One region of the Microbacterium sp. NPDC056044 genome, then DNA from elsewhere that is predicted to be linked to it. Evidence: predicted binding sites of a transcription regulator. Region 1 holds the regulator's gene; the other holds the start of a gene.
The links. The regulator HrcA, encoded in region 1, represses chaperone genes, less so after heat shock. The targets are predictions, from matches to a motif close to TTNGCACTCGNNNNNNNCGAGTGCNAA.
Positions count from the first base shown of each region.

Region 2: the regulator HrcA is predicted to act here: its motif matches at 5,638-5,664, upstream of groES (co-chaperone GroES).

Region 1 is NZ_JBHJWZ010000001.1:636,093-646,987, forward strand. Features, by position in the region: gene dnaJ (molecular chaperone DnaJ) at 1-1,068, opposite strand, end outside; gene hrcA (heat-inducible transcriptional repressor HrcA) at 1,120-2,160, opposite strand; gene hemW (radical SAM family heme chaperone HemW) at 2,291-3,508, opposite strand; gene ACFC1I_RS03040 (DUF1990 family protein) at 3,516-4,166, opposite strand; gene lepA (translation elongation factor 4) at 4,194-6,044, opposite strand; gene ACFC1I_RS03050 (alpha/beta fold hydrolase) at 6,104-6,829, shown strand; gene ACFC1I_RS03055 (MFS transporter) at 6,818-8,068, opposite strand; gene ACFC1I_RS03060 (GH1 family beta-glucosidase) at 8,065-9,423, opposite strand; gene rpsT (30S ribosomal protein S20) at 9,660-9,920, shown strand; gene holA (DNA polymerase III subunit delta) at 10,007-10,895, opposite strand, start outside.
Region 2 is NZ_JBHJWZ010000006.1:322,878-333,772, forward strand. Features, by position in the region: gene ACFC1I_RS18640 (IniB N-terminal domain-containing protein) at 1-728, opposite strand, end outside; gene ACFC1I_RS18645 (LuxR C-terminal-related transcriptional regulator) at 835-3,378, opposite strand; gene ACFC1I_RS18650 (Hsp70 family protein) at 3,378-5,447, opposite strand; gene groES (co-chaperone GroES) at 5,744-6,040, shown strand; gene rarD (EamA family transporter RarD) at 6,300-7,214, shown strand; gene ACFC1I_RS18665 (metal-sensitive transcriptional regulator) at 7,269-7,592, opposite strand; gene ACFC1I_RS18670 (heavy metal translocating P-type ATPase) at 7,604-9,985, opposite strand; gene ACFC1I_RS18675 (heavy-metal-associated domain-containing protein) at 9,982-10,191, opposite strand; gene ACFC1I_RS18680 (ABC transporter substrate-binding protein) at 10,499-10,895, shown strand, end outside.

The sequences.
Region 1 (10,895 bases):
GTGGAACTCGGCGAGCTTCGGGGAGGGCGCCTTGGTCCGCTTGGCGAACTCCTCGATGAGGGCGCGCTCCTTGTGGTCGAGGCGCGTCGGTGTGACCACGTGCACGCCGACCTTGAGGTCGCCGCGCTGCGAGCCGCGCAGCGGTGTGATGCCGCGGCCCTTGATCGTGAGGATGTCGCCGGCCTGCACGCCCGGCCGCACCTCGAGGTCGACGGCGCCGTCGAGCGACTGGATCGTCGTGGTGGTGCCGAGGATCGCGTCGGGCATCGACACCTCGAGCGTCGCCAGCAGGTCGTCGCCGTCGCGGCTGAACACCTCGTGCGGCTGGACGGTCACCTCGATGTAGAGGTCGCCGTTGGGGCCGCCGGCCTGCCCGACCTCGCCCGAGCCGGGAAGCTGGAGGCGCAGGCCCGTCTCGACGCCCGCGGGGATGTCGAGCGACACGGTGCGGCGCGCCCGGACGCGGCCCTGGCCCTGGCACGTGGCGCACGGGTACGGGATCGTCGTGCCGTAGCCCTGGCACACGTTGCACGGCTGCGTCGTGACGACGTTGCCGAGGAGGCTGCGGACCTGTCGCTGCACGTTGCCGGTGCCGTGGCAGATGTCGCACGTGACCGGGCTGGTGCCCGGCTGGCAGCACGAGCCCTGGCAGGTCTCGCACACCACGGCGGTGTCGACCTCGATGTCGCGGTGCGTGCCGAAAACGACGTCGCCGAGCTCGAGCGTGACCCGCACGAGCGCGTCCTGGCCGCGCTCGCGGCGCGACCGGGGGCGCCCGCCGCGCGAGCCGCCGGCCGCCCCGAAGAACGTCTCGAAGATGTCGTTGAAGCCGCCGAAGCCGCCCGCGCCGCCGAACGGCGATTCGTTCCCGCCCATGTCGTAGCGGGCGCGCTGCTCGGGGTCGCTCAGCACGTCGTACGCGTGCGTCACGAGCTTGAATCGCTCGGACGCCTCCTCCCCCGGGTTCACATCCGGGTGCAGCTGCCGGGCCAGCCGCCGGTACGCCTTCTTGATCTCGTCGGTGGAGGCGTCGCGTGCGACGCCGAGGACCTCGTAGTGGTCAGCCACTTTCGCCTTCCTGCCGCGGCGATGCCGCGGGATCGTGTGTGCGCGCGTGCGTCAGCGGGAGCTGTCGTCCTGCTCGAGCATGCGCGTGAGATAGCGCGCGACGGCGCGGACCGTCGCGAGGTTCGTGGGGTAGTCCATGCGTGTCGGGCCGAGCACGCCGACGCGGGCGAGCGAGCCCGTCGCGTCGTAGTCGCTGGCGACGACGGATGCCTCGGCCAGGCCGAACGCCTCGTTCTCGCGGCCGATGCTGGCCGCCAGGCCCTGTTCGTCGGCGACCATCTCGCCCATCAGCCGCAACAGCGTCACCTGCTCCTCGATCGCCTCGAGGAGCGGATAGATGCTGCCGCGGAAGTCGGACTCGCGGCGCGCGAGATTGGCGCTGCCCGCCATCACCAGCTTGTCCTGGCGGAACTCCTCGAGCTCCTCGGCGACGGCGCGCACGATCTCGTCGGTGGCGCGCTCGTGCGCGGGGGCCTGCGTGTCGGGGCCGTCGAGCCGTTCGGCGATGCGCTGCAGTCCTTCGCGGACGGGCCGGCCGACCAGGAGCGTGCCGAGCCCGGTGCGGATGCGGGCGAGGTCGGCGTCGTCGAAGTCCTCGCCGACGAACGTCAGGCGCTGCGATACGCGGCCGGTGTCGGTGACGACGATGACGAGCATGCGGCCGCCGCCGAGCTGCACGAGCTCGACGTGAGTGACGGTCGCCCGCGCGAACGACGGGTACTGCACGATCGCGACCTGACCGGTCAGCTGTGTGAGCGCACGCACGGTGCGCACGAGCACGTCGTCGAGGTCGCCCGAGCCGTCGAGGAACGTCGCGATGGCGGAGCGCTGCGCCGGCGAGAGGGGCCGGAGCTCGGCGAGATGGTCGACGAACACGCGGTAGCCCTTGTCGGTCGGCACGCGGCCCGACGAGGTGTGCGGCGCGACGATGAGCTCTTCGTCCTCGAGCAGCGCCATGTCGTTGCGGATGGTCGCCGCCGACACGCCGAAGGCATGGCGCTCGACGATCGCCTTGCTGCCGACCGGCTCGCGCGTGTCGACGTAGTCCTGGACGATCGCCCGCAGCACCTGCAGGCCTCGTTCGCTGACCATCCCGCCTCCTCACGCCGGAGCTGGCACTCGCATGACTGGAGTGCCAATTCTAGCCGATGCCCCTGTCAGGATCGTCGAGCGACGCAGCGTCCGATCGCGTCGCTCTCGCGGGCGCGGGCGGTGCGCGGCGTCAGTCGGTCAGGGCGCGGACCACCGCGTCGGCGAGGAGGCGCCCGCGACGCGTGAGCACGACCCGTCCTCGCAGCGCTGCAGGACCCTCGATGAGGCCGTCCGCGATCAGCGCGGCGACGGCGTGCCGGCCCTCGCCGAGGAGCTCCTCGACGGGCAGCCCCTCACGGATGCGCGTGCGCAGCAGGACCGTCTCGAGGGTGCGGGCCGCAGCATCCGGGATCTCCCGCCCCGCCGCCGGCGACTCGCCCGCCGCGAGCCGCTGCGCGTAGGCGGCGGGGTGCTTGACGTTCCAGAACCGCACGCCGGCGATGTGGCTGTGCGCGCCGGGGCCGAACCCCCACCAGTCCGCGCCGACCCAGTACGCGAGATTGTGCCGCGAGCGGTGCGCGTCGCCGCGCGCCCAGTTCGACACCTCGTACCAGTCGAAGCCCGCGCCCGCGAGGCGATCGTCGACGAGCTCGTACATGTCGGCCTGCAGGTCGTCGTCGGGGGCGGCGACCTCACCGCGGCGGATCTGGCGGGCGAGCTTCGTGCCGTCCTCGATGATGAGCGCGTAGGCCGAGATGTGGTCGGGCTCGAGCGCCACGGCCGCCTCCACGGAGGACCGCCAGTCGTCGAGCGACTCGCCCGGTGCGCCGTAGATGAGGTCCACGCTCACGTCGAGCCCCGCGCCGCGCGCCGCCGCGACCGCGGTGCGGACGTTGTCGGGGTCGTGCGTGCGGTCGAGCGCGGCGAGTACGTGCGGGACGGCCGACTGCATGCCGACCGACAGCCGGGTGACGCCGGATGCGGCGAGCTCGGCGGCGACCGCCGGCGTGACGGTGTCGGGGTTGGCCTCGACCGTGACCTCTGCGCCGTCGGCGATGCCGAACGTGTCGCGCACGCCGGCGAGCATGCGCGCGAGGTCGCCGGGCGGGAGGAGCGTCGGCGTGCCGCCGCCGAAGAAGACCGTCGAGGCGGGACGGGTGCCGCCCGCGCGTTCGAGCACGGGCGCCGCCAGCGCGATCTCGCGGAGGAGCGTGTCGGCGTACTCGTCCTGCCGCGCGCCGCGCAGTTCGGACGACGTGTACGTGTTGAAGTCGCAGTAGCCGCAGCGGACGCGGCAGAACGGCACGTGCAGGTACACGCTGAACTCGCTCGCCGGGTCGATGCGGGTGCCCCGAGGGAGCGAGCCGTCCGGCGGAACGGGCTCGCCGAGCGGAAGAGCGGAGCCCATCAGCGCGTCACGCGGGAGTCGTGTACAGGGGCGAGATCGCCCGCAGATACCGCGTGAACAGCTCGCGACGGCGACGCTTCGTCAGGCCGCGGAACATCCGGTAGAGCACGGCGCGTGGCGCGTCGAAGGCGCGCACCGTGAACCAGACCTCGTCGTTGTCGTACCAGTCGAGCATGAACGACTCCTCGCCGCTGACGACGGAGTCGCTGACGGTGCCGAGCGCGAATCCGACGCGGCGGGGCTCCTCGACCGCGAAGATGACGCGCAGCTCCGCGTCGACACGCAGGCCGTTCACGCGGCCGTCGACGCGGATCGTCGTTCCGGCGCCGACGAAGGGCGTGCCGTCGGCGTCGAACCGCTGCTCCGCCTCCGAACGACTGGGCCCCACGGGGTGGCCCTCGGCGTCGAAGCTCACGCCCGAGTACATCGGGCCGGACGCGGGTCGCACGTCGGTGAGCTTGAGACCCGCCCCGCGCTGCGCCGTCCACGACATGAGCGCCTCGCCCGCGGCGCGGAAGCGGGCTTCGCCGCTGCCGATCCGCCACGACTGCTCCGCCGGGATGCTGCGCTCCGGCGGATACTGCATCAGATCCGGCGCCTGGGTCGCCCCGACAGCGGCATAGTCGACGGTGTCGTCCCGGAAGGTTCCTCGACGCATGGATTCCAGCCTACTTCGCCCGGCGCATCACTTCTTGGCAGGACCCTCGACGTCACCCGAGAGCGCGGCGATGAACGCCTCCTGGGGGACCTCGACGCGACCGACCATCTTCATGCGCTTCTTACCCTCCTTCTGCTTCTCGAGGAGCTTGCGCTTGCGGGAGATGTCGCCGCCGTAGCACTTGGCGAGCACGTCCTTGCGCATCGCGCGGATGTTCTCGCGGGCGATGATGCGGGCGCCGATGGCGGCCTGGATCGGCACCTCGAACTGCTGGCGCGGGATGAGCTTGCGCAGGCGCTCGGTCATCATCGTGCCGTAGGCGTAGGCCTTCTCGCGGTGCACGATCGAGCTGAACGCGTCGACCTTGTCGCCCTGCAGCAGGATGTCGACCTTCACGAGGTCGGCGGTCTGCGAGCCGGCGGGTTCGTAGTCCAGGCTCGCGTAGCCCTGCGTCTTGGACTTCAGCTGGTCGAAGAAGTCGAACACGATCTCGCCGAGCGGCATGTGGTACCGCAGCTCGACGCGGTCCTCGCTGAGGTAGTCCATGCCCAGCAGCGACCCGCGGCGGGACTGGCACAGCTCCATGACGGTGCCGACGTAGTCCTTCGGCAGCAGGATGCCGACCTTCACGACCGGCTCGGACACCTCCGCGACGCGACCGTCGGGGTACTCGCTCGGGTTGGTGACGACCACGGTCTCGCCGGTGTCGGTGGTCACCTCGTAGGTCACCGACGGCGCCGTGGTGATGAGGTCGAGGTCGAACTCGCGCGAGAGGCGCTCGGTGATGATCTCGAGGTGCAGCAGCCCCAGGAAGCCGCAGCGGAACCCGAAGCCGAGCGCCACCGACGTCTCGGGCTCGTACTGCAGCGACGCGTCCGAGAGCTTCAGCTTGTCCAGCGCCTCGCGGAGGTCGGCGTAGTCGCTCTGGTCGATGGGGTAGATCCCCGAGAACACCATCGGCTTCGGATCCGTGTAGCCGGCGAGCGCATCGGTCGCGGGCTTGCGCTGGTTGGTCACCGTGTCGCCGACCTTGGACTGGCGGACGTCCTTCACGCCGGTGATGAGGTAGCCGACCTCGCCGACGCCCAGACCCTTCGTCGGCACGGGCTCGGGGCTCGACACGCCGATCTCGAGGAGGTCGTGCGTCGCCTTCGTCGACATCATCTGGATGCGCTCGCGCGGCTCCAGCTTGCCGTCGACCATGCGGACGTACGTCACGACGCCGCGGTAGGAGTCGTACACCGAGTCGAAGATCATGGCGCGGGCCGGGGCATCCGCGTTCCCCTTCGGAGCGGGGATCTGCTCGACGATGCGGTCCAGCAGCGTCTCGACGCCCATGCCGGTCTTGCCGCTGACGCGCAGCACGTCGTCGGGAGAGCCGCCGATGAGGCCCGCGAGCTCCGCCGCGTACTTCTCAGGGTCGGCGGCGGGCAGGTCGATCTTGTTGAGCACCGGGATGATGTGCAGGTCGTTCTCGAGCGCGAGGTAGAGGTTCGCGAGCGTCTGCGCCTCGATTCCCTGCGCGGCGTCGACGAGGAGGATCGCGCCCTCGCACGCGGCGAGCGAGCGCGAGACCTCGTACGTGAAGTCGACGTGGCCGGGCGTGTCGATCATGTTGAGCGCGAAGGTCTGGTCGGCGGTCGCCCACGGCATGCGCACCGCCTGCGACTTGATCGTGATGCCGCGCTCGCGCTCGATGTCCATGCGGTCGAGGTACTGCGCGCGCATGTCGCGGTCGGAGACGACGCCGGTGATCTGCAGCATGCGGTCGGCCAACGTCGACTTGCCGTGGTCGATGTGGGCGATGATGCAGAAGTTGCGGATCAGCTCGGGCGGCGTGGCAGAGGGCTCGAGGGGCTTCAGGGCGCGCGGTGACATGTCCAGACGATTGTACGGGTGCCCGCACGCGGGCGAGACTCCCCCGCTACCCTGGCGTCATGGTCGTCCAGGTCGTGCTCGTGCACGGCATCCGGACGTCCGCGACGATGTGGCGCGCCCAGACCGAGTACCTGACCGCGCGCGGCAACCCGGTCACCGCGGTGGACCTCCCTGGCCACGGAGCACGCATGGCCGAGGAATTCACGCTCGCCTCGGCGCTCGAGACGATCGACACCGCCGTGCGCGCCGCCGCAGAGCACGGGCCGGTGCTGCTCACGGGCCACTCGATGGGCGGGCTCCTGTGCATCGAGTACGTCGGGGCGGAGCAGCCGCCGCCGGTGGCGGGCTTCGTCGCGGCGTCCTGCACCGCGATCCCCCGCGGGATCGGGCTGGCGACCTACCGCGTGCTGGCCCGCGGCTTCGACTCGCTGCCCGACCGCGGGATGTGGCTGACCGACCGCATGCTCGACCGCATCCTCCCCGACGAGACCCGCGCCGACTTCGGGGCGGGCGGCTACGCGCTGGATGCGCAGGACGTGGCCCTGCGAAGCCTCTCCGTGCTCGACCTGCTCGCGGCGCTGCACCGCATCGAGGTGCCGCTCTGGTTCGTCAACGGTCAGTACGACCAGCTGCGGGTGAACGAGAAGCTGTTCATGAGGGTCGCCCAGCACGCGGAGCTCATCGTCGTGCCGCGGACGACCCACCATGTGACCGTCATGCGCCCGCGCGTGTTCGACGCCGTACTCGAGGTCGCGCTCACCACGCTCGAGGCATCACACGGCTGACGGCTGGCGGTCGCGGCTGCGGATCGCATAGGTCATGAAGCCGCCGGCGATCGACAGCACACCTCCCACGAGGAACAGCAGCCAGAAGCCGCCGACGAGGGCCACCAGCCCCGCGCCGAGGAGCGGCCCGATCAGCTGGCCCAGGCTGGCAGAGACGTTCACGAATCCGAGGTCGCGCGCGTGGTCCTCGGGGTGCGGCAGCAGGTCCGTGCCGAGCGCGAGGCCCACCGACATGTAGGCGCCGTACCCCACGCCGAGGAGCGCCGCGGCGATCATCGCCGACGTGAGAGACGGCGCGACCACCAGGATGATCGACGCAAGTCCCTGGACCACGGCCGACCACACCACGAAGGGGATCCGTCGTCCGGTGCGGTCCGAGATCCACCCCGACGCGATCGAGGAGCCCACCACGAACACGGTGTACACGAGGATGAGCAGCAGCAGCTCGTCCTCGGCCGTCGCCGGATCGCGCTGCAGCCCGTAGAGCAGGAAGAACAGCAGCAGGCCGGTGCCGAGCGCGTTGCCGATGTTCACTGTGAGCCGCCCCGCGAGCAGCCACGCGAAGTCGCGGTCGCGCAGGGCCGCGAGCCGCTCGCCGATGGTGCGCACCTGGCGGGCCACGGCCACGTCGGCGCGCGCCGGCGGGTCGGGCAGCAGCAGCGCCGCCGCCGTGCCGACGACCGCGAGGAAGCCCGCGAGCACGAGGTAGCCGACCACGACGCCGAGCTCGAGCAGCACGATGACGCCGACACCCACGACGATGCCGAGTGCCTGCGACGAAGAGACGGCGGCGGATGCTGCGCCCCGCTGCGTCGTCAGCTGGTCGGCGATGAGCGCGGTGAAGGCCGCAGAGGCGACGGCGACGCCGACGGAGACGCCGACCCAGGCGAGTCCCACGCCCCACGGGCCGGAGGCGAAGGCGATGCCGGCGAGGGACGCGGTGCCGAGCCACACTCCCCCGAGTGCCCACGGGCGGCGTCGGCCCATCCGCCCGCGCGTGCGGTCGGACAGCCCGCCCGCGACCGGGGCGGCGATCACGCCGGCGATGCCGCCGATCGCCAACACGAGCCCGGACGACACCACGCCCGACACCCAGCCGTCGGCGTCGTCAGGAGTGTTGAGCTGCAGCGGGATGAGCAGCTGCAGCGGCGTGAGCTGCACCGTCCACAGCGCCAGCCACGCGAGCGTGAAGAGGGTGAACCAGCCCGCGCCGACCTTGGCGCCCGTGCGCGCGCTCACGCGCGTGCCTCCGCGATGAGGGCGCGGTACCAGTCGAACGACGCCTTCGGCGTGCGGGCCGCGGTGTCGAAGTCGACGTGCACGAGCCCGAACCGCTGGGTCCAGCCGTCGGCCCACTCGAAGTTGTCCAGGAGTGACCACACCGTGTACTCGCGCACGTCGACGCCGGCGGCCACCGCCGCGCCCACCGCCTCGATGTGGCCGGCGAGGTAGGCGATGCGGTCGTCGTCGGCGACAGGCCCGTCGACGTGATCCGGCTCCGGGAACGACGCCCCGTTCTCGCCGATGACGAGCGGCGGGAGGCGATCGCCGTACCGGTCTTCGAAATCGAGCAGCAGCTCGGTGAGCGACGTCGGCACGATGGGCCACTCCGGCCCGAAGCCGGTGACCGGCGCGCCCGGCGTCGGGACGATCTCGAACGGCACCGGGCCGCCCTCGGGCGCCGCGGCGACGGTCGTGGGGTTGTAGAAGTTGATGCCGTAGAAGTCCGCCGGCGCCGAGATCAGCTCGAGATCGCCCTCTTCGACCGGCATCGGCGGGATGCCGAACGCCGCGAGATCGGGATAGGCGCCGGTGAGCACGGGGTCGGCGAACACCCGGTTGTGGAGCAGGTCGTAGACGGCGGCCGCGGTGAGATCGCCATCGGTCTCGGCCGCCGGCAGCACCAGGGTGTGGTTGTTGACGATCCCCGCCTCTTCGGCACCCGCCGCGCGCAGCGCGCGCAGCGCGAGGCCGTGCGCGAGCAGCTGATGGTGCACGGTCGGCAGCGATCCGAACAGCAGCTGCCGGCCCGGCGCGAGCGTGCCGACGGCATAGCCCTGCAGAGAGGTCGACACCGGCTCGTTGAGCGTGTACCAGTGACGGATGCTGCCGCCCAGCGCCTCCGCGACCACCTCGGCGTAGTCGCCGAAGCGCAATGCGGTGTCGCGGTCGAGCCACCCGCCCCGCTCTTCGAGGACGCTCGGCAGATCCCAGTGGTACAGGGTCGCGAACGGCGTGATGCCCGCGTCGAGCAGGTCGTCGGCGAGGCGGCGGTAGTAGTCGAGGCCCGCACGCAGCACGGGTCCGCCGGGTTCGGGCTGCACGCGCACCCACGAGATCGAGAAGCGGTAGCGGTCGGCCCCGAGCGCGGCGAGCAGCGCCACGTCCTCGGAGTGACGCCGGTAGCTGTCGGGGCCCGGATCCGCCGTCGCGCCGTCCCGCACCGCGCCGGGAGTCGCGACGAAGTCGTCCCAGATGGATCGTCCGCGTCCGTCGGCGGCCCGCGAGCCCTCGACCTGGAACGCGGCGGTCGCCGCCGACCACCGGAAGCCCGGCGGGAACGGCGAGAGATCGACGGACGGATGCTGCGGCACGGCGGACTCCTTCGTCACTGAGCACGTTCGGGTGAGCGCGCTCCCACGCTGTAGATCATGCATCATGGGAGGGCTCCGCCGTGCATGTGCGCGCCCGTCAACGACGGGTCGGCTCACCTGGTAGAATCCTTGTTTGGCTTGCGTGTGGGTTCGCCCTCACGACCGCCGCGAAGCGCCCCTCTCTCGCTGACCGGCACATCAATCCGATTCACCTTCGAACGAAAGAACGTCGACACGTGGCGAACATCAAGTCGCAGATCAAGCGCAACAAGACCAACGAGAAGGCGCGCGAGCGCAACAAGGCCGTCAAGAGCGAGCTGAAGACGCACGTCCGTCGCACCCGCGAGGCGGTTGCTGCCGGCGACAAGGCTGCGGCCGAGAAGGCGCTGGGAACGGCGACCAAGAAGCTCGACAAGGCCGTCAGCAAGGGCGTCATCCACAAGAACCAGGCGGCGAACCGCAAGTCGGCCATCGCCAAGCAGGTCGCCGCTCTCTGAGCCTCTGACACGCTCCGCGACCCCGGGTCGCGTGAAGGCCCGTCCCGCAAGGGGCGGGCCTTTCGCTTGCGCTCGTGGGCCTCATGTCAGGCGCCGTAAGGTGCGCGCGTGGCGATCACCGTGATCATGCGCTCGAGCGCGAACACCGCATCGCGCGAACCGCCCTTGACCTCGGCGTCCGCCCGGGCCGTCGCCTGGATCGCGCGGCCGAGGCTCTCTTCGTTCCAGCCGACCAGGTCGCGGCGCGCGCGGTCGATCTGCCAGTCCTTCATCCCCAGTCGCGAGGCGAGCGCCTTCGCCGGCTCACGGTTGCCCGCGACCCGCGCCATCGTGCGCAGCTTCATCGCCACGGCCGCGACGAGAGGCACCGGGTCGGCTCCGGACGCCAGCGCGTGGCGCAGCGCGATGAGCGCCTCGCCGTAGCGACCCGCGATCGCCGTGTCGGCGACGGTGAACGCCGACGTCTCGACGCGGCCGCCGTAGTAGCGCTCGACGACCTCGTCGGTGATGTCGCCGGGAACATCGGCGATCAGCTGCTGGCACGCGGCGGCGAGCTCGGTGAGGTCGTCGGCGAACGCGGAGACGAGCGCACGCAGCGCCGTCGGGGCGATGCGCTTCTTCGCGGCCTGGAACTCACCCGCCGCGAAGTCGAAGCGGTCGGAATCGCGCTTGACGGCGGGGCACGCGATCTCGACGCCTGACCCTTCGCCCGCACGGATCGCGTCGAGCAGCTTCTTGCCGCGGACGCTCGCGCCGGTGTGGCGGAGCACGACGGTCGCGCCGTCCTGTGGGGCGGCGAGGTAGGCCACCGCTTCGGCGAGGAACGTGTCGGAGCACTTCTCGACGCCGCTGACGCGGACCAGCCGTGGCTCGCCGAACAGCGACGGCGAGGTGACGCCCAAGAGCGTTCCCGCGGCGTAGTCGTCGGCGCGGATGTCGGAGACCTCGAGCGTCGGGTCTTCGGCCCGGAGGTAG
Region 2 (10,895 bases), on a different contig from region 1:
TCGACCGGGGGCGTGAGCGTGTCCGCATCGTCGAGGTCGGCGGCGAGGTCGTCGATCCCCGGCGCCTCATCCGGGATCCCCGGCACCTCGCCCGTGTCGCCCGTCACTTCGCCCGGGTCGACGAGCGCGTCGTCGGGATCGCTCGACCCGTCGTCGGGGACGCCCGGTGCGTCGTCGGGAACGCCCGGTGCGTCGTCGTCCGGGATCCCCGGCAGGCCGGGCTGCGTGGGCGTGTCGTCGCCATCGTCGTCGCTGCCAGCGCCCGGCCCGGCGGTGACGTCGTCGCCGGCAGCCAGCGAACCGTCACCGGAGGCGACACCCGCTGTCTGGTCGAAGGCCTGCGTGACGTCGCCACCCTCCGTCCAGATGTTCTGGTTCACCGACTGGTCGACGATCGTCGCCCGGCTGTCGACCGTCGTCCAGTTGTTGGTGATCCGCGTGATCTCGTTGAGCACGTCGTTGTTCTGCGTCTGGTGCGACTGATGCGCCTGCTGCGTATGATGCGTCGACGACGACGAGGCGGGCGTGCTTCGCGGCACCACGTCGGGGCGGTCGTAGATGATGGGTGCGACCGCGCGCACATCGTCGGCGCAGATGCCGGCCACCTTGTTCTTCAGGAGGGCCGCTTCGGGGTCCTTCTCGAGTTCCGCGAGCGCTGCAGGGTCGCGCAGCAGACTCAGGATGAACTCGATGATCGAGTTGGCGACTGTCACCAATGGTGTGGTCATGTGACGACACCTCCGCATTGAAGGTCGATGGCTGTTTCAGGGTAAGACGCGGAGTCCGCGACGGCATCGGGGTTTCGTCCGATGAAGTGGGGGTACCGGTGCGGGGTCATCCGCTCAGGCCCCTCGGTTCGGGGTCGGCGAGGATGGGCGGCTCGCTCTGGAGGGCGAGCCGCAGCTTCGAGAGCAGGTCCGAACGCGACGTCGCATTGAGTCGGCGGCGGATGTGCGCGATGTGATGCTCGGCGGTGCGAGGCGAGATGAATATCGCGGCGCCGATCTCGGCGTACGTCTTGCCCTGCAGGACGAGCTGACCGACTTCGCGTTCGCGCTCGCTCAGCGGGCCGTCGGCGGGCATGTCCGACCGCGGGGCGTCGTCGCCGATCGAACGGGGCGCCTCCCTCGGGTGCAGCTCGCGAGCGCAGGCGAGCAGTCGTGCGATCACCTTCCGGTCCTCGGAGCGACCGGCACCGTGGCCGGCGAGGCGCGCGCCGTCCCAGGCCAGCCCGACGATCGCGAGCCCCCTGGCGGCGCCTTCGACGGCATCCGGGTCGACGGTTCCTGCCAGCACCGCCGTCCACACCTTGCCCGCATGGGCCATGCGCGTGGCCAGGCGGTTGTGAGGCGCGGCCGCGACGAGCGCGCGGGCGTGCGGGGCGAGAGCATCGGGTTGATTGAGAAGGATGCCACGCTGGATGCCCGCCCAATGCAGCGGCGTCGACCAGATCGGCGGATCGCCGAGTCCCGAGACGATCGCGAGGCCGGCCTCGAATGCGGGCTGCATCGAGACCGCGTCACCCAGCCGCGCGGCCGCGATCACGAGTTCGCTCAGCCCGAGCAGCGAGAAGAGGTCCGGTTCGACGCGCGACACCCGCGGCAGGCAGGACTCCCACTCGGCCGCGAGCCCCGCGGCGTCGTCGTACCGCCGCGCGATCCCTATGGAGATCGTCGCGGCGAGTGCGTCGTCGCGCGGAGTGAGCGGGCGACTCGACATCGCACGGGCCAGAGCGGCACGCGACTCGACCGGACGCTCGCGCTGCAGCGCGATCCACGACGACCACAGCTCCAGCCGCGCGCGGCGGTGGGCACCGCCCTGGCCGCCCCGCAGCGCGTCGTCCACGATGGACTGGGCTCGCTTCGGATCACCCAGGCCGATCGCCGTCGTCGCGGCGACGACGGCGGGCAGCTCGACCGAGGGGGCGGCGTCGGCGGAAGCCGTGCACAGTTCCGACGCGCGCTGGAGTGCGGTGATCGCCGCATCGGCGTCATTGCCGAGCGCGGCGGTCAGGCCACGATCGAGGAGTTCGTTCGCGACCCCGAGCGCAGAAGGTGCGACTCGACTGCGAGCCGCGTCTGCGGGGTCGGCCGCGGAGGCTGTCGTGGACCGGCCGGCGGCCAGTGCGGCGACCCGCATCCGGATCGCACCGCCCGCTTCGTCGGGCTGCCGGGCACGATACGTGTCGGCGGCGAGCGACATCAGACCCCGCTCCGCCCACACGGCCGCTGCCAGGTCGACGGCGGGCCCGCTCGCTGCAGGCTGAGCCAGCCAGGCGTCCAACAGGACACCGGCGTCGTCGATGCGGCCGCGCGCCCACGCGGCCGCGGCGCGATCGACCGCCCAACCAGCGGGATCGACGCTGCACGAGACGGCCCGATCGAGCAGCTCGTCCGCGAGGTCGGGATCACGAGCGGCCTCGGCCCGCGCACGCGCGACGAGGGCGCCGGCGACGCGCTCATCCCGCCGCCCGCGCAGGCCCGCATCCGGGAGCTCGTCACGCAGGACGGCGCCCGGCGCGCTGCCGATGATCTCGACGAGACGCGCGACCGACGTCGTCGATCGGACGGCGGCGGCGATCACGGGGGGCGGAGCCCCTTCCTCGGTCAGGAGACCTTCGGCGTATCCCTCGGCGAGCACGTCGCCCACGCCGAGAGCCGGAGCCGCGGCATCCGTCGTCGAAGGCAGTCCGAGTGAGAGGTCGTCGACCAGGCGCCGCACCTCGGGCGAGACGGACGCGAGCCGGTAGAGGATGCGCGGCCGGATGGCGTGCTGCAGCGTCTTGTGCGCGGGGTCGTCCCGGCAGTCGCGCTCGTCGTGGGCGCCCAGGCATTCCTGCACCAGCCAGGCGATGCCTCCGGTGAGCCGCAGGATCTCTTCGCCGCACCGATCAAGCCCGTCGTCGGCGTCGCGGATCTGCGTCAGGCTGACTTCGTTGATCAGCGTCGTCGGGCGGCTGCGCTCGATCAGCCGGCTGAGCGCGGTGACGTCGGCGCGGGCAGGCCAGGTGCGCAGCGTGATCACGAGACCCGCATCGGGGTCTTGTGCACGTTCTGCCAGAGCGGCGACGCGGTGTTCGGCGAGCAGGTGAGCGTCGTCGACCAGAAGCACGAGATCGGGTGCCAGCGCACGCACGTCCGTCCCGTCGCGGAGCGCGGCGGACGGGGTGCCCTCGGCGGCGAGGAGTCGTGCGACCCGGTGGAGGAGAGTCGTCTTGCCCGCACCGGCCGCGCCGCAGATGACCGCCCGCGCGGCTTCGCCGGGAAAGCGGAACGCGTCGAGCCCGACGAAGCCGAGCAGGGCATCAGCCGGAAGGGATGACGGTGTGATGTGGAGCGGGGCGTTGTCGAGCCGCACCAGGTGGGATGCTCCGGTCATCACACGGGCTCCGGGAGAGACGCCTGGGGTGTCGGCTCGGGGTCGGGTGCGGGCGGTTCGGGCTCGGGCGCCGGGGGCTCCGGTGTCGGCTCGGGTGCAAGGGGAGTGGGTTCCGGCTCGGGGGCCGGCGCCTGGGGCTCCGGGGTGGGTGTCGGCTCGGGCTGTGGATCGGTCGTCGGCTCCGGTGTCGGCTCGGGTGTCGGCTCAGGAGTCGGCTCGGGCTGCGGATCGGTCGTCGGCTGGGGGGTGGGCTCGGGCTGCGGATCGGTCGCCGGCTCGGGGGTCGGCTGGGGTTGGGGGTTCGTGGTCGGTTCCGGCTGCGGTTCCGGCTGCGGCTCGGGCTGCGGATCGGTGGGCGGCTCGGCTTCCGGGTCGACGTCGGAGGGAGTCGACGGCTGATCCGAGGGGTCCTTCGTGTCGGAGTCGCCCTTCGTGCTGGAGCCCGCCTTCGTGCCGGAGCCCGCCTTCGTGCCGGAACTGGTCGCCGCCGGACTCGTCGACGACGAGCCGGTGCGCTGCTGCGCCTCCGCGGCCTCCTGCTCGCTGGCTTCGGTCGACCGCTCTGCGACCCGCTGACGCGGGTTCGGCGCCGACGTCTTGGGCGGTGTGCTGCTCGCTGGCGGCTGCGGTGTCGAGGACGGCGGCTGCGCTGCGGCGTTCGGCTCTGCCGCCGCCGCGCCGTCGCTCAGCCGCACCCCCAGCCAGTTCGCGAACGAATCGGCGCCGGTGGCTTCGGCGGGGCGCGTTCCGCTTCCCAGCTCGGTCGCTCCGGCCAGCACGATGCCGCTGGCGAGCACCAGCGAGCCTGCGGCCAGGGAGGCTGTCACGGGCAGTCGGCGGAGCCAGCGTCGCCGAGCGGCGGGCTCGCCCGCGTCGTCGCGGGTGACAGCCGGCGCGGCGGCCTCGTCCACCGCGTCGAGCTCGTCGGCACCGCCCGCGGCGGCGAGGACCAGCGTCGCAGCCGCCGGGACACCGGCAGGCGCTGTGCCCTGCAGCAGGTGCTCGGCCATGATGCGCGCGGCCCCGAGTGCGACGATCGCCTTGGGATCGGCATCGACCGCCACCGGGGCGTCGCACCGCTCCGACAGGAGCTGCGCGACGCGCGGAATGCGCGACGAGCCGCCGGTCAGCAGGATCGCATCGAGTCGACCGCCGACGTCGCTCTTCTCGAGCTCGGCCTGGAGCAGGTCGATCGTCCGTTCGATGCCCTGTTCGATGAGGCCCTCGAACTCCGCGCGCGTGATGCGCACCGTCGTGCTCGCGGCCGCGACGAAGACGGGGATCGCGGCCTCCGAGTCGAACGACAGGCTCTCCTTCGCCTCGACGCACTCGCGGCGGAGCGCAGCGAGTGCCATGCGGGCGTCTGGGGCCGATGCGAGATCCGCCGCGGACAGGCCGGCGGCCGCGAGCGTGTGGCGGAGCACGAGGTCGTCGAAGTCCGCGCCCCCGAAGTCGGCGATCCCGGTCGGAGTGCCGATCACCTCCAGCGCGCCGCCGGCGGCACGCCCCACGAGGGCGACATCGAACGTGCCTCCGCCGAGGTCGTACACGGCGAGCGCGTGGCCCTCTTCGAGCTCCGACGAGGCCAGGTAGTGCCACGCGGCAGCGACCGGCTCGGTGACGAGCTCGACACGGCACGGCAGCTCACGGGCCAGGGCTGCGGCGACGAGGCTGCGGCGATAGTCGCCCCACTCCACGGGGATGGTGGCCACGATCGTCTCGGGCTGGCGTCCCTCACGTTCGGCGACGGCATCCGTCACCCATGCCACGGTGCGCGCGTACAGATCCTCGGGAGCGTACCTGCGGCCGTCCACCACGACGGGAACATCGTCGCCGACCCGGCGCTTGAACTCGCGCACGAGTCGATCCGGTTGAGCGAGCCCCCGTCTCTCCGCAGCCTCCCCGAAGAGCAGATCGTCGTTCGAGACGAACACCGCTGTCGGTGCGCTGTCCGTTTGCCGGCCGAGCGCGAACCGCGCCGTCTCGACCGTTCCTTCTGTGCTGATTCTCGCCGTGGACGCCGCAGTGCGGCTCGTGCCGATGTCCACCGCGAGCACGAATGCGCTCATGCCCGAATATCCCCAGGTCCAGGACAACCCCCTGCGGTCAGGTCTACCACCGCGAACGGCGAAGCGCGAGGGGTTGTGTCGGAATCGTCTCCGCTGTAGGGGAGGGGCGTGATCCGTGCCGTGATACAACTCGGGCATATCGCTGTCCGGTTCTGCGAGACGGCGGGGCAGGCATCCGTGTGACGACTCATTGGCACTCACGTTGCATGAGTGCCAGCCGGTTGCCTAGACTGCTGTCAGCACTCTCAACGTCAGAGTGCTAACGAGTCTTAGTCTCAAGAAAGAAGAGGTAGACCGTGTCGGTTTCCATCAAGCCGCTCGAGGACCGCATCGTCATCAAGCAGGTCGAGGCTGAGCAGACCACGTCCAGCGGTCTGGTCATCCCCGACACCGCCAAGGAGAAGCCCCAGGAGGGCGAGGTCGTGGCGGTGGGCCCGGGTCGTATCGACGACAACGGCAACCGCATCCCGCTCGACGTCGCCGTCGGCGACCGCGTGATCTACAGCAAGTACGGCGGCACCGAGGTCAAGTTCGGCGGCGACGAGTTCCTCGTCCTGTCGGCTCGCGACGTGCTCGCCGTCGTCGTTCGCTGAGCCCAGCGCACTTCGTACACGAGAGGGTCGGATGCTTCGGCATCCGGCCCTCTCGCCGTTCCCGGTGGCAGGAATCGCGGCACGGATGACGGAGAACGGATGCTGCGGCCCCGGCGCAGCGGGCCGGGCCCGCGTGGTGCGGGCGTAGGCTGACCCGGTGAGTCACGAGCAGTCCTCCCCTTCCGGTCGCGACGTGGTGGACGGGCTCGACGACGCGACGACGCTGGACCTCGGTGTCACGACCGGAACCCGCAGGGCCGTGACCGACGCGGCGGAGGCGCGGGAGCGCCGCCTCGGCGGGATCTTCACCTTCTCGGCGTACCTGCTGTGGGGCTTCCTTCCGCTGTACTTCTTCCTCCTCGCGCCGACCGGGCCGTGGGAGATCGTGGCGTGGCGCATCCTGCTGTCGCTCGTCTTCTGCGCGCTGCTTCTCACCGTGACCCGCACGTGGCCGCGGCTGGCCGCGATCTTCCGGCAGCCGCGGGTGCTCGGCCTCACCGTGGTCGCGGGCCTCTTGATCTACGTCAACTGGCAGGTGTTCATCTACGGGGCCTTGAACGGTCACGTGATCGAGACCAGCCTCGGGTACTTCATCAACCCGATCGCGACGGTGCTGCTCGCCGTGCTCGTGCTGCGCGAGCGGCTGCGCGCGACGCAGTGGGTCGCGATCGGCATCGCGGCGGCCGCGGTCGGCGTGATCGTGGTCGGCTACGGCGCCTTCCCGTGGATCGCGCTCACCCTCGCCGCATCGTTCGGCACCTACGGTCTCGTGAAGAAGAAGGTGGGCCCGTCGGTCGACGCCGTGAGCGGCCTCACCCTCGAGACGCTGTGGCTCTCGCCGATCGCGGTGGTGGTGCTGGTGGTCGTCGGCGCGACCCAGGGCCTCACGATGGGCGCGTACGGCTGGGAGCACACGGTGCTCCTCAGCCTCACCGGCGTCATCACCGCGGTGCCGCTGCTGCTGTTCGCCGCGGGTGCGCGCCGCGTGTCGCTCACCACGATCGGACTCCTGCAGTTCGTCGCGCCGATCCTGCAGTTCCTCGTCGGCTGGCTGCTGCTCGGCGAGCCTATGCCGCTGCAGCGATGGATCGGCTTCGGCCTGGTGTGGGTCGCCCTCATCGTCCTCACGGCGGACTCCCTCATCCACGCCCGCCGCACGCGCATCGCGGCCTAGTTCCGGCGGATCTCCGAGTCCGGCGGGGACGGATGCTGCGCCCCGGCGCCCGCGTCAGCGCACGAGGCGGGCGATGGCCTGGGTGGCCTCGGTGATCTTGGCGTCTGCTTCGGCGCCGCCGAGGCGCGCAGCATCCACCACGCAATGGCGGAGGTGATCGTCGAGGAGGCCCACGGCGACGGCCTCGAGGGCGGACGTCAGGGCGCTGATCTGGGTGAGGATGTCGATGCAGTACTTCTCGTCCTCGACCATCTTGTGGATGCCGCGGGCCTGACCTTCGATGCGCTTGAGGCGGTTGAGGTACTTGTCCTTGTCGGTGATGTAACCGTGGTGGGCGTGGTCGGCGGTGTGGACGTGCTCGAGGGCGGTGTCGGTCATGTCGGACTCCTTCAACGGTGACTGGTCGAGAGGCTGCGGAAGCGCCGCAGGCGCAGGCTGTTGCCCACCACGAAGACGCTCGAGAACGCCATCGCCGCCCCGGCGATCATAGGGTTCAGAAGGCCCAGGGCCGCGAGCGGGATCGCGGCCACGTTGTACGCGAATGCCCAGAACAGGTTGACCTTGATCGTGCCGAGCGTGGCGCGCGAGAGGCGGATGGCGTCGGCGGCGCTGCGCAGGTCGCCGCGGACCAGGGTGATGTCGGAGGCTTCGATCGCGGCATCCGTCCCCGTTCCCATCGCGAGACCCAGGTCGGCCTGCGCGAGGGCGGCGGCGTCGTTCACGCCGTCGCCGACCATCGCGACGACGCGGCCCTCGCCCTGGAGCTCGGTGACGACGGCGACCTTGTCGTGCGGCAGCACCTCGGCGATCACGCGATCGATGCCGACCTCGTCGGCGATCGCGCGGGCAGCGGCGGCGTTGTCGCCCGTGAGGAGCACCGGCGTGAGCCCGAGAGCCGTCAGCTGCCGGACGGCCTCGCGGCTGGTGGGCTTGACCTGGTCGGCGACGACGAGGAGTCCCTGCACGGCGCCGTCCCACGCGGCGAGCACCGCGGTGCGGCCCAGCGCCTCGGCCGCGGCCTTGGCCACGGCGAGGTCGTCGGGGAGCGTCAGCGACCATTCGGCGAGCAGGGTCTCACGGCCGACGAGGACGGCGTGGCCCTCCACGACGCCCGAGACGCCCTTGCCCGGCAGGTTCTGGAACGACTCGACGTGAGGAAGGGTGCCGGCCTCGGCGGCTGCGGCGCGGGCGATCGCCTGCGCGATCGGGTGCTCGGAGGCGTGCTCGAGCGCTCCGGCGAGGCGCAGCAGCTCGGCGCGGGCGGCCGACGCCTGGTTCGTGTGCGGGTCGAGCGAACCGGTGACCACGACGTCGATGAGCGACATCCGTCCGCTCGTCACGGTGCCGGTCTTGTCGAGCACGACGGTGTCGACGGTGCGCGTGGACTCGAGCACCTCGGGGCCCTTGATGAGGATGCCGAGCTGCGCGCCGCGGCCGGTGCCGACGAGCAGCGCGGTCGGGGTCGCGAGGCCCAGCGCGCACGGGCAGGCGATGATGAGCACGGCGACCGCCGCGGTGAAGGCCATGGATGCCGGGGCGCCGGTCAGGAGCCAGGCCACGAGCGTGCCGAGCGAGATCAGCAGCACGATGGGCACGAAGATGCCCGAGATCCGGTCGGCCAGGCGCTGCACCTTGGCCTTGCCCGACTGCGCCTCTTCCACGAGCCGGGCCATCTGCGCGAGCTGCGTGTCGTCGCCGACGCGCGTCGCGCGCACGACCAGGCGGCCGCCCGCGTTGACGGTGGCGCCGACGACCGCGTCGCCGGGCGCGACCTCGACGGGCACCGATTCGCCCGTGACCATCGAGGCGTCGACGGCGGAGGTGCCCGAGGTCACCACGCCGTCGGTGGCGATCTTCTCGCCGGGCCGCACGACGAACTCCTCGCCGACGCGGAGGTCGGCGACGGGCACGCGCACTTCCACCAGTGCGGGCGCGGGGGAGCCGATCGCCGGCATGCCCAGCGCGATGTGGCCCGCGACGCCCGCAGCACCGGCACCCGGGCCGCCACCCACGTCGCCCGAAGCGCGCAGCACCGCGACGTCCTTCGCGCCGATCTCGAGCAGGGCGCGCAGCGCCGCGCCAGCACGACGCTTCGACCGCTGCTCGAAGTACCGGCCTGCGAGCACGAACGTCGTGACGCCGGCGGCGACCTCGAGGTAGATGTCGCCGGCGCCGTCGCCGGGCGTCACCGACCACTCGAACGTGTGCGTCATGCCCGGCATGCCCGCGTGGCCGAAGAACAGCGCGTACAGCGACCACAGGAAGGCCGCCGAGACGCCGAGCGAGATGAGCGTGTCCATCGTGGCGGCGCCGTGGCGCAGGTTGATCCACGCGGCGCGGTGGAACGGCCACGCGCCCCACACCACGACCGGCGCTGCGAGCGCCAGCGACGCCCACTGCCAGTACGTGAACTGCAGCGCCGGGATCATCGCCAGGAGGATCACCGGCGCCGACAGCACGATCGACCCGATGAGCCGCTGCCGGAGGCTCGTGAGCTCCGGGTCGGCGGCGGGCCGGTCAGCAGTGGGCTCGGTCGCTGGCGGCGCGGGGAGGGCGGCCGTGTAGCCGGTCTTCTCGACCTCCTCGATGAGCGTCAGCGGGTCGAGCCCGGCGGGAGCGGTGACGAACGCCTTCTCGGTGGCGTAGTTGACGGATGCCTCGACCCCGTCCATCCGGTTCAGCCGCTTCTCGATCCGCGCGGCGCACGACGCGCACGTCATCCCGCCGATCTCGAGTTCGAACCGGGCGGCGGGGGCCGAGGCGCCCGTCATGCGCGGACCGCGGTGTAGCCGGCCTCGTCGACGGCGGCGATGACGGCGTCGTCGGCGAGCTCGGCGGCGGAGACGATGGTGAGCGTGCCGGCGGCGGCGCTCACCTGGACGTCCTGCACGCCGTCGAGCTTGGACACCTCGCCGCGCACGGACGCCTCGCAGTGCCCGCAGCTCATTCCCGTCACCGTGTACTGGGCCTCGGCCATGACATCTCCTCTGTCGATCGGCGATACCCCTGAGGGGTACCGGATCGCTCCAGTCTATACCCGCAAGGGGTATGGGGCGCGGGGGAGGGATCCGTCGCACTGTCCCGCCCTCCGGGACAGTGATTCGACGAGTTATCCACAGCGCGCTGTCCCCGAGAGGGCCCGAAAATGCCCTCCGACCACGGATTTCAAGCTGTTACAGATCGTTAACGAAAGGCAACATTGCGGAAGCCTGCCGACGATTAGGTTTAGTGCACTGGGTCGGCGCCCGAGCCGTTCCCGTTGTAATCGCACAGCAAGGAGCAACATGAGCGTCTTCACCCGCTCGCGCAAGACCACCATCCTCGGTGGCATCGCGCTCGTTGGCGCCAGCGCCCTCGTTCTCGCCGGCTGCGCCGGCGGGGGCACCGGTGGCGGCGACGAGACCACGCCGCCCACCGAGGAGCGCGACCTCACCCTCAAGATCGGCACGATCCTGCCGCAGACGGGCAGCCTGGCATACCTCGGCCCGCCCGAGGAGGCCGGCGTCGGACTCGCGGCCGCCGACATCAACGAGGCTGCGAAGGGCATCACCATCGGCGACATCGTCTGGGGCGACTCGGGCGACACCGACAACAAGGCCTACGCCACCACCATCCAGAAGCTCATCTCCGAGAAGGTGACGGCAGCCATCGGTGCCGCGTCGTCGGGTGTGACGAAGCTCT